DNA from 3 places in the Streptomyces sp. R-74717 genome. Region 1 is predicted to be linked to each of the others. Evidence: riboswitches for the same ligand, from Rfam matches in the RefSeq annotation. Region 1 holds a riboswitch; each other region holds the start of a gene.

Region 1 (3,265 bases):
CCGACGACGGCCCCGAGCAGCACCCTGGGCAGCCGTACCTCCCACACGATCGTCGCGTACGCACCGGTGCGTTCGTGGCCCAGCACCGTACGCAGCACCTCGCCCGGCGGAATCCGTACCGGGCCGAGCACCAGGCCGGCCACCGCCGCCGCGAGCAGCAGCACCGTGAGGACGCCGATCACGACGGGCGTCGAGCGGAGGACGGTCTTCAGGCGGGGGCGGGCGGACTCCGCGCTCACGGGGTACCGGGGTGCAGCTGCCCGGCCAGGTCCTGCACGGCGTCGGCGACCCGGACGCCGAGCACGGCCGAGGACAGCGGGATCACCGCGAACCTCTTGTTCCTGATCGCCGGTACGTCCGCGAGCGCCGGGTCGTTCAGCAGCCGCTTCTTCTTGGCCGCGACCGTGGTGCCGCCGTAGTCGTAGATCACGACCACCTCGGGCCTGCGCTTGATGACCTGCTCCCAGGACACGTCGCCGAAGGTGCCGTCGAGGTCCGCGAAGACGTTCCTGCCCCCGGCGAGCCGGACGATCTCGTTGCCGATGCCCTTGCCGCCCGCCGTGAACGCGGAGCTGCCGCCGGAGTCGTACACGAACACCGAGGGATGTGAGGAGCCCTTGAGCTCTGTCTCGACCGCCCTGATCTTCTGCCGCTCCTCGGCGATCAGCTTCTTGCCGCGCTCCGGTACGCCGAAGATCCTGGCGACTTGGGCGATCTCGGTGGCGAGTTGATCGATACCGACCTTGCCCTTGGTGCAGTTCTCGATGTTCAGCCGGGTGTTGATGCCGTCCTTCTGGAGCCCCCCCCGGTCCTGGCCCTTGGCCTTGTCGAAGGCGCTGCTGTACCCGCCGTAGACGAAATCGGGGTTGGCGCCGAGCAACACCTCCTTGGAGGGGTACTCCTTCGCGAGTACCTTGGTCTTGGCGTACGCGGACCGGTACTTCGGCAGGATTCTGTCGTCCAGGTAGGCGGTCCCGGCCAGCCGGTCCTGGAGCCCGAGGGCCAGCATGACCTCGGTGGCGTGCTGGTTCATGGTGACGGCCCGCTTCGGCGGGGCGTCGAAGGTCGTCTTTGTACCGCAGTTGGTGACCGTGTAGGGAAAACCGTCCGCGGCAGGTGCGTCTTCTGCCTTGCCCTCGCCGCCCGTGCCGGAGCCGCAGCCGGTGAGCGGTAGCAGAAGCAGCGATATGAGCGCGAGTGGTACACGGCGGATCCGGGGCATGGCCGAGCCTTTCCGGGGGATGTCCTCGTCCCCTGGTTGTACGGAGAAGGCGGCGCGCCCAGTGTCTGGCTTCCGGGCTGCTGCAGCCCGGTCACAGTGGCGGGACCGTACCGGATTCACACCGGTTTCCTGACGCGCGTCGCCTGAGTTTTCGGGGCCCAGTCTGTCAGACCGCAAATTCCGGCCGGCCCCCAGCCGCCTTGCGCTGCCGGCCCCGGTCGGCCCCGGACGCCGACGTCCGCGACGACGACCGGCACTGCGGATGGTTCGCCAGGAACCGCAGGCTCGCCCGCTCCCGCGTGCCGTCGTCCTTCACCAACTGGACGCGGCCCAGATGCGGTTCGCGCCACTCCACCGTTCACTCCGTCCCGTCCAGCACCAACCCGGCACCTGGCGAAAGGACCAGCACCGCCGCCGCGGTCACCGCCCCGTCTCCCCGGCCGGCACGACGATCGAGCAGTCTCCCAGCGGGCTGGCCAGGTCAAGCCCCAGCCGCCGGGACCACAGCAGGTGCAGCAACTGGGCCCGGGTGACCGGCTCGCAGCCCGTCGCCGCCGCGAGCTCCCCGAACCTCCGCCCGCCGACGGCCTCGGCGAGCAACACCGGCCGCAGACCCAGCGGATCAGACCGTAGCCGGCGTCGCGAGGCCAGCGTCCAGCCCCGCGAAGGCGTGCTCGCGCCAGTGGGCGGCGACCGTGTAGCGCCAGCCGCAGGCAACGGCGACCTCGGCGCGGCCACTCCTGACGACCGTGCAGGCCCGCGAGGTGACGACCGGGCTGCGCGAGGCGATGGACGACGTCCGGCGCTCCGTGGCGGTGAACCGCCCCGGTTCGAATAGAGACTCGATTCCGTGAAAGGATTAAGTCATGGCACGCCCTTCTTCGTATCCCCTTGAGCTGCGCAAACGAGCGGTCCGTATGGTCGCTGAGGTTCGTGGCGATTACCCGAACGAGTCGGCCGCGCTGAGGGCGGTCGCCCAGAAGCTCGGTATCGGCTCGGCCGAGACTCTGCGGAACTGGGTCAAGCAGGACGAGATCGACTCCGGGCAGCGTCCGGGGACGACCACGGAGGAGTCCGCGCAGATCAAGGCGATGAAGAAGGAGATCGCCGAGTTGAAACGGGCCAACGACATCTTGAAGGCCGCGGCGTCTTTCTTCGCGGCCGAGCTCGACCGGCCACACACACGCTCGTAGCGTTCATCGACGAGCACAAGGGTCGCTTCGGCGGCGTCGAGCCGATCTGCAGGACACTCACCGAGCACGACTGCAAGATTGCCCCGTCCACCTACTACGCGGCGAAGAGACGCGCGGTCACCCCCTCGGCCAGGCAGGTGCGGGATGCCGCCCTCAAGGAGCTGATCACCGAGGTCCACGAGACCAACTTCCGTGTCTATGGCGCCAGGAAGGTCTGGCGTGAGCTGCACCGCCAGGGCCACGAAGTAGCCCGGTGCACCGTCGAACGCCTGATGCGCGATCTCGGCATCACCGGCGCCGTCCGCGGAAAGAAGGTCATCACCACGATCCCGGACAGCTCAGTCGAACGGGCGCCGGACCTGCTGGACCGCAAGTTCGTCGCGCCGGCGCCGAACCGCTGCTGGGTCGCTGACTTCACCTACGTCAGGTCTTGGTCCGGAGTCGTCTACGTCGCCTTCGTCGTGGACACCTTCTCCCGCCGGATCGTTGGCTGGTCCGCCGCCACATCGAAGGAGACCAGGCTCGTACTGGACGCCCTGGAGATGGCTCTGTGGCAGCGCGACCGGGACGGATTCCCCCACACGGCAGGCGAGTTGATACATCACTCGGACGCCGGGTCGCAATATACGAGTTTCCGGCTCGCCGAGCATCTGGACGCCGTGGGCATCGCGGCTTCGATCGGCTTGGTCGGTGACGCCTACGACAACGCCCTCATGGAGTCCGCGATCGGCCTGTTCAAAACCGAGCTGATCAAGCCTGGCCGGCCCTGGAGGACACTTTCCCAAGTCGAACTCGCGACGGCCGAGTGGGTCGACTGGTACTGCCACCGCCGACTCCACGGTGAAATAGG
Region 2 (3,265 bases), 6.7 Mb from region 1:
GTGCCGTCCTCGGCCGGGGTGTCCGCGCAGATCTCCGTAAAGCCGGGGGAGCGGCGCGGCTTCGCCGAGTCCTGGGAGTCCTCGCTCACCGAGAACCGGAAGCCCTGCACCGCGCCGTCGTCCGGCCGGACCAGGGACGGGCCCTGGGTGGCATACGTCCAGCCGGTGCCGGAGCCCTCCCAGAACGACCAGTACCGGTACCCGGCCGCCTGAGCCGTCCCCGCGCCGAGCACGGCCAGGACGGCGCCCAGGATCACCAGGAGAGCGGCGGCCCTTCCCGCCCGCCTCACAGCTGCTGGTTCTTCCGGCGGCCGCTGATCAGGAAGCCGGCGCCCGCACCGACGACGAGGCCGATGCCGACGTACCACCACACGCCGCCGATCACGTCGTCCCCGCTGTGGACCTGGTCCTTCTCCGTGGCCACGTACCCGGTGTCGGCGGACGGGTCGGGCGTCGTGACGGCCGCGGGGGCGGGACCGGTCGCGTTCAGCTTGTCGATCAGGTTGACGCCGCCGAAGTCGCGGGCGTCGGCACCGGTCGCGTGGGCGGCGAGGGCGAGCTGCGCGTAGGCGGCGGGACCGTTCTGCTCGGCCCAGGCCGCGGAGTTCTTCTTCAGCCAGGTCACGGCCTTGGCCGCCTTGTCCTGGTGGCCCGCGGCCGACAGCGCGACGACCGCGTCCGCGGTGTTGCCGAAGTCGGGCTGCGGGGTGGAGTCGGCGGCGCCGGGCATCGGCGCCAGGTTGAGGTGACCGCTGGTCGCGAGGGTGTCCGCGAGGAAGTGGGCGCCGTTCTGGGCGGCCTGCTCGGGCGTGAGACCGGACCCCGGGTGGCAGTTGGGCGCCTTGACCGCGGCGTTGTCCCCGACGGCCAGGCCCTTGCCCATCGTGCCGAGCACGGCGGCCGCGGTGGCGTCCGCGTTGGCGGCGAGCTTCCCGGCCTTGTCGGGCTGGTAGGCGAAGGCGCCGCCGTCCTTGCCGCCGCACGGGATCGCGAGCCCCAGCAGTGCGTCGTAGGGGGTCTTGCCGCCCGGGGTCGTGATGTCCCCGATCCGCTGGCCCTGCCGGGCAAGGGCGCCGATCACCAGCGAGGTGGAGTTGGCGTCACTGGGGCTGCCCGCGGTGTAACCCCAGCCGCCGTCCTCGTTCTGTACGGACTTCAGCCAGCGCACAGAGTTGTTCACGATGTCCCGGTGCCCGCCCACCTCGACGAGCGCCTGGACGGCGGCCGCGGTGGCATTGGTGTCCAGCACGGTCTTCTCGGCGCACGGCTGGGAGACATCGGGCCGGTACGCGGCGTAGGCGCCGTTGCCGCACTGCTGGGCGATCAGCCAGTCCACCGACTTCGTGGCGGGCGTGACGCCCTCGACCCGCTGGGCGAGGAAGGCCAGCGACTGCCGCCAGACACCGTCGTACGTGGGGTCCTTCGTCCCGTACAGCCCGGAAGGCAGTGCGACGGACGGCGAGGGCGACGGGGACGGCGCTGCGACCGCGACCGGGGCAGCGGCCGCACAGAGCACGGTGGCGGTGACGGCGAGCGTTGCTGCGCTGCGGCGTACGGTCATGGCGGGCGGGGCCTCTCCTGCGGGGGGGAACCGGGCACAGGCACGCTCACGCACCAGGCTCCGGCTCCGTATACCTCGACGGTGCCGACCACCGGGGTTCCGGTGGTGCGAGCCGGTCACGACCGCGGACAGGGCATTCCGACTCACCGTCTCCTACGACGGTTCACGGCTGCGTGGTCAGTGCCGGATTTGCACCGGCTTCCCCCTGAACGGGCATGATGACGACTCGCACACTCTACCGGGCGGGTTCGGACGGCCTCCGAGCCGGGAGGAGCGCCGACGCCCGTCCTCCCTCCCGCCGGGGCGGGAGCCCCGTCACACCGCGATGTACATCACCGGCTCGCTCCCCGCCACCGCCTCCGCGCGCCCCAGCTTCACCAGCCGCCGCAGATGCGCCTCCGCCTCCGAGACGGCGATGCTCCGCGAGCCGTGCGGGATCTGCGCCCAGGGCCGGTTCCACTCCATCCGCTCGGCCAGCTGCCACGGCGTCAGCGGGGCGGCCAGCAGTTTGAGCAGGCCGGTCAGCCGCTCCTCGTGATGGTCCAGGAGTTCCTGGACGCGGCCTGCGGCATCCGCGAACGCGTACTGATGGGCGGGCAGCACCTCGGCGACCCCGAGCCTGCCGATGTGCTCCAACGAGTCGAGGTAGTCGCCAAGGGGGTCTCCCCTGCTCGAACGCAGCTGAGAGCTTGGGGAAGGGTCGGTGACCGTGGCGTCGTCCCGGTCCTCGTACAGCCCGATGTGCGGGCTGATCCCCGGCAGCAGATGATCCCCGGAGAAGAGCCGGCCACGGCCCGGCAGATTCCTCGGATGCTCCTCCTCCAGGTGCAGGCAGACATGGCCGGGCGTGTGCCCCGGCGTCCAGATGGCCCGCAGCTTGCGGCCTGCCAGACCGAGGAGTTCACCGGGAACGATCTCCCGGTCCGGAAGCGCAGCCCGCAGCCCGGGCAGCGTGCGCATCCGGCCCCTCTCGGCCGCGGCCGCCCGCAACGGCGCGAGATGCTCCTCGGGTGCACCGACCGCGCTGAGCTTCGCCGAGAGATACGTCAGCCAGGTGCCCGGCCGGGACTCACGGGTCCGCCGCACGATCGCGGTGTCCGCCGCATGCATGGCGATCCAGGCCCCGGACGCCTCGCGCACCTGCCCGGAGAGGCCGTGGTGGTCCGGGTGATGGTGGGTGATGACCACACCGTGGATGTCGCCGATATCCACACCGGTGGCGGCGAGCCCGTCGGTGAGCGTGTCCCACGCCTCCGGATCGTCCCAGCCCGTATCGATCAGGACCGGTCCGCGATCGGTGTCGAGAACATGCACAAGAGTGTGGCCGAGCGGATTGTCAGGGATGGGGACCTTGATGCTGTGTACGCCTCCGCCGTGGTCGGTCACCTGCGTCATGGGCTCCCCATCTCTCTCCGCGGCCTGGTCGGCGTACCGGACGTACGGCTGTGCGGTGCACCGCGCCCACTGTAACGAGAACTTGTTTCAGTAGTAGCCCCAGTCGACCATCTATTCGTTCGAGGACCCTCCTCGGTCGGGCGGCGGCCCGGACCGATCGGCCGACGGCCCGGGTGGGCGCTGTCGCAGCCGTGGACTCCTGGAACTGGAACTGGTATCAGTTCTGACACAGAGTCAGGTATCGTGCCGGGTCGCGGGAGGCAGCAGCCATGACCGAGCTTGTCGAACACGGAAAACTGTTCATCGGCG
Region 3 (3,265 bases), 1.0 Mb from region 1:
GGCGACGAGCATCAGCGCCACGCCCGCATTGGCCCGACATCACAGGTGCGGCGATACTCTTTCGCGTAACAACGCTACGTCCAGCGCCACCGCGGGCCCTGCAAGGCCTCAACAGGACCCACCGGAGTCCCGCCCCGCTTCGGACGCTCCCGCCGGACAATCCGGATGCCTTCCGCCCGTCCGGCGTGATACTTCACTCGGTCATGACCGACCTTGAGACTCCCCGCCTCTTCCTCCGCCTGATGAGCGCCTCCGATGCCTTGCAGGTGATGGCGGGCAAGCCGGGAAACGGCGCCCGCTGGGCACTCGGATACCCGTCCCCCGGCGAGATGGCCGCGGCCGAGCGCTTCCTCGACACCTGCGCGACGACGGGTGATCCCAGCCCCTTCGGTTCGTACGAGATACGTCGCCGCGACAACGGAGAGGTGATCGGCGGGCTGGGATTCCATGGCGCTCCGGACGAGAACAGGCACGTCACGATCGGCTACGGCCTCGTCCCCTCGGCTCAGGGCATGGGTTACGCCTCCGAGGCGCTGCGCGCACTGCTCCTGTTCGCCCGCGACCAGGGTGTGAGCAGCGTGCACGGCGACACCGATCTGGACAACCTCGCGTCGCAGCACGTCATGACAGCCGTCGGTATGCACCTCGTGAAGGAGGACGCGCTGCTGAAGTACTACCGGATCGACTGGGAACAGCAGGCCGAGGAGTGAGTCCCCGCTCGACCGGCCCCTTGCCGGTATGCACAGCCGCCGGCCCGTCTGCACAGGACGGGACGACGGAACCCGCCGGGAAGCTCCCGGCGGGTTCCGATGCCTTCCGGTGGCCAGTGGCGCGTCGGTCAGCCGGCCGCGGTGGCAGCCCGGTTCGCCGCACCGTTTCCGGTCCTGACGGAGTCGGCCCTCGGCACGAGAAGCCGTTCCGTCAGCCAGCCGAAGACGAGGCCGAAGGTGATCCAGGCAGTGGCCTGCACGGCGAGCGTGGCCAGGCGGAACTCCCACAGCAGGCCGGCCGGGAAGTCCTTTCCGACCTCGTTGAACGAGGGCAGGAACGCGTAGGCGACCCCGATCACGACGACGTAGGCGGCGGATGCGGTGATCGTCGCGTTCCAGTTGCCCAGGCGTGGAGCCAGCCGCTTGCCGAAGATGACGGCAGCGACGGCCAGCAGCACGCCGAGGGCGGCCATCAGGAAGAACAGGGCGGTGCGTCGGCCGATCGTGTCGGGGTTGCCGACGGCCGGCGGGTTGGCCGGGTACTTCAGGAACGGCACGATGTACACCGTCAGCAGGGCCGCACCCGCGATCAGGGCGGCCGTGGCCCGCGGGCCGAATCTGCCGATCCGTCCGAGGGCGTAACAGAAGACGAGGGCGGCGATGCCGCCGATCGCCACACCGAAGACGAGCACACCGGTGGCAAGGCCGGCGGTGGACTGCATGGTGCGGCTGACGAGTTCCTCGCCGCCGCCGTGGTCATGGCTGTGCGCCTCTTCGAGAGCGATGGCCGCGTCCACCCGGGACTCGCCGAGGAAGTAGGCGACGACCAGAGCGAGCGCGCCCGCGGCGAGGCCGGCCAGCATGCCGCGGACGAGCAGGGCTCTGACAGATATGGAGTTCATGAGGATTTCCCCTGGATCGGACGGTACGTCAGTGGCAGGGGAAACCGAGGAGGTGGCGGCCGTCGTGGACCCATTCGTGGACACCTTCGCCGGAGATGACCGCGGTGGCGCCCTGCTCGGCGCCGACGAAGTACAGCAGTACGAGCATGAGAATGCCGAAGAAGACCGCCCAAGGGGCAATGGCCTTCAGGGAGATGGGGGTGATCGCCGGTACGGCGGTGGCGGGGGCAGCAGTCTGTGCCATGGCAGAACCTCCTGAGGGAACACGCGTCCCGTTCGTGGTGCCTGAGACGAAGGTGCTGGGTCTGACTTCCCGTACGGGTACGGGTACACAGTGGCGCGACCGTGCCGGATTCTCACCGGACTTCCGTCACACTTCGTCATGCTCATCGGACGATACCGCTTGGGAGCAGGCGCGGCCATGGTGCCGTCGGCGGGGCCGGAACGCCCGGATGCCATGGTGGGTGCAATTGAGGAGCCAGACTTCAGGGAGTTGACCCGGTCATGACGGTAAAGGTGATGTTGATCTCACCGGCGCTCAACGCCGCGCTGCGCGAGGCCCGCTTCGACGGCGATGCGCCGCTCGACACGGTCGGGCTCCGGCAGACCAGGGCCGCTTCGGCAGCGGTGCCTGCGGCCGACCTGTACGTCTGCGGGCCGTCCGAACGGTGCGCCCGGACCGCCGACGCGCTGGGGTTGCGCGCCGAGCACGAACTCGCGCTCCGTGGCTGGGACATGGGCCGGTGGAACGGGCAGCGGCTGGAGGAGGTGAGCGGGAGCGAGCCGGAGGCGGTGTCGGCCTGGATGACCGATCCTTCGGCGGCCCCGCACGGTGGCGAACCGTTGTTGGAGTTCTGCGCCAGGGTCGGCCGCTGGCTGGATTCCCTGCAACCCCTGTACGGCGACGAGGACGGCCGTGTGCTGGGGGTCGTCGAGCCTGCGGTGGTGCGGGCGGCGATCGTGCGGGCGCTCGCTCTCCCGACGGAGGCGTTCTGGCGGCTGGACGTCGCCCCGCTGACGCTGACCGGGCTCAGCGGCTGGTCCGGACGGTGGAACCTGCGCTGTGGGCAGCCACTGTCCCCCGCTCCGGGGGACTGACGCCCTGACGGCAGCGCGACACGGGACGCACGTCCGTCCTGGGCCGCACCAACCACGGATGACTGCAAGAAGTATGGTCCGTACCAAAGCCTTGACACGGTCTGGGTTCACTTCTTAAATCGCATACAGAACGAAGGCCTCTCCCCACGCACCCCCACGGTGAGGGTCTTGTCATATGCATGGCATTTCCATGCATGGCAGTCCCTCAATTCTCTGTACGGGAAGGACCCCCATGACCTCCCCCCATCTCACCCGACGCCTCCTGGTGTCCGCTCTCTGCGCACTCGCCCTCGTCTCGGCCTCCTCCGGTCTCGCGACCGGGGTGCCCCTGCCCGAACCACGGGCCACCGCGGCGGCAGCGTCATTCACCGACGATTTCGACGGCCCCGCGGGCTCCGCCGTCGACGGCGGCAAGTGGCAGATCGAGACCGGCGACAACGTCAACAACCATGAGCGGCAGTACTACACGGCCGGGAACAGCAACGCCGCACTCGACGGCCAGGGCCACCTCGTCATCACCGCACGCAGGGAAAATCCGAACAACTACCAGTGTTG

The links. A riboswitch is a leader RNA that binds a small molecule or an ion and turns the genes downstream of it on or off. The one in region 1 is predicted to bind cobalamin.
Region 2: another riboswitch for cobalamin. It lies ahead of NRF20_RS31390 (prenyltransferase/squalene oxidase repeat-containing protein); the one in region 1 lies ahead of NRF20_RS00535 (ABC transporter substrate-binding protein).
Region 3: another riboswitch for cobalamin. It lies ahead of NRF20_RS05110 (CbtB domain-containing protein); the one in region 1 lies ahead of NRF20_RS00535 (ABC transporter substrate-binding protein).

The regions. Positions count from the first base shown of each region.
Region 1 is NZ_CP102361.1:103,569-106,833, reverse strand. Features, by position in the region: gene NRF20_RS00540 (FecCD family ABC transporter permease) at 1-239, opposite strand, end outside; gene NRF20_RS00535 (ABC transporter substrate-binding protein) at 236-1,222, opposite strand; cobalamin riboswitch at 1,261-1,398, opposite strand; gene NRF20_RS00530 (hypothetical protein) at 1,389-1,577, opposite strand; gene NRF20_RS00525 (hypothetical protein) at 1,643-1,825, opposite strand; one part of gene NRF20_RS00520 (IS3 family transposase) at 2,089-2,371, shown strand; one part of gene NRF20_RS00520 (IS3 family transposase) at 2,371-3,265, shown strand, end outside.
Region 2 is NZ_CP102361.1:6,845,886-6,849,150, forward strand. Features, by position in the region: gene NRF20_RS31385 (SCO2322 family protein) at 1-290, opposite strand, end outside; gene NRF20_RS31390 (prenyltransferase/squalene oxidase repeat-containing protein) at 287-1,561, opposite strand; cobalamin riboswitch at 1,671-1,806, opposite strand; gene NRF20_RS31395 (MBL fold metallo-hydrolase) at 1,877-2,956, opposite strand; gene NRF20_RS31400 (aldehyde dehydrogenase) at 3,226-3,265, shown strand, end outside.
Region 3 is NZ_CP102361.1:1,124,149-1,127,413, forward strand. Features, by position in the region: gene NRF20_RS05095 (hypothetical protein) at 1-21, opposite strand, end outside; gene NRF20_RS05100 (GNAT family N-acetyltransferase) at 204-710, shown strand; gene NRF20_RS05105 (CbtA family protein) at 839-1,612, opposite strand; gene NRF20_RS05110 (CbtB domain-containing protein) at 1,641-1,856, opposite strand; adenosylcobalamin (AdoCbl) riboswitch at 1,902-1,994, opposite strand; gene NRF20_RS05115 (histidine phosphatase family protein) at 2,117-2,710, shown strand; partial or broken gene NRF20_RS05120 (family 16 glycosylhydrolase) at 2,943-3,265, shown strand, end outside.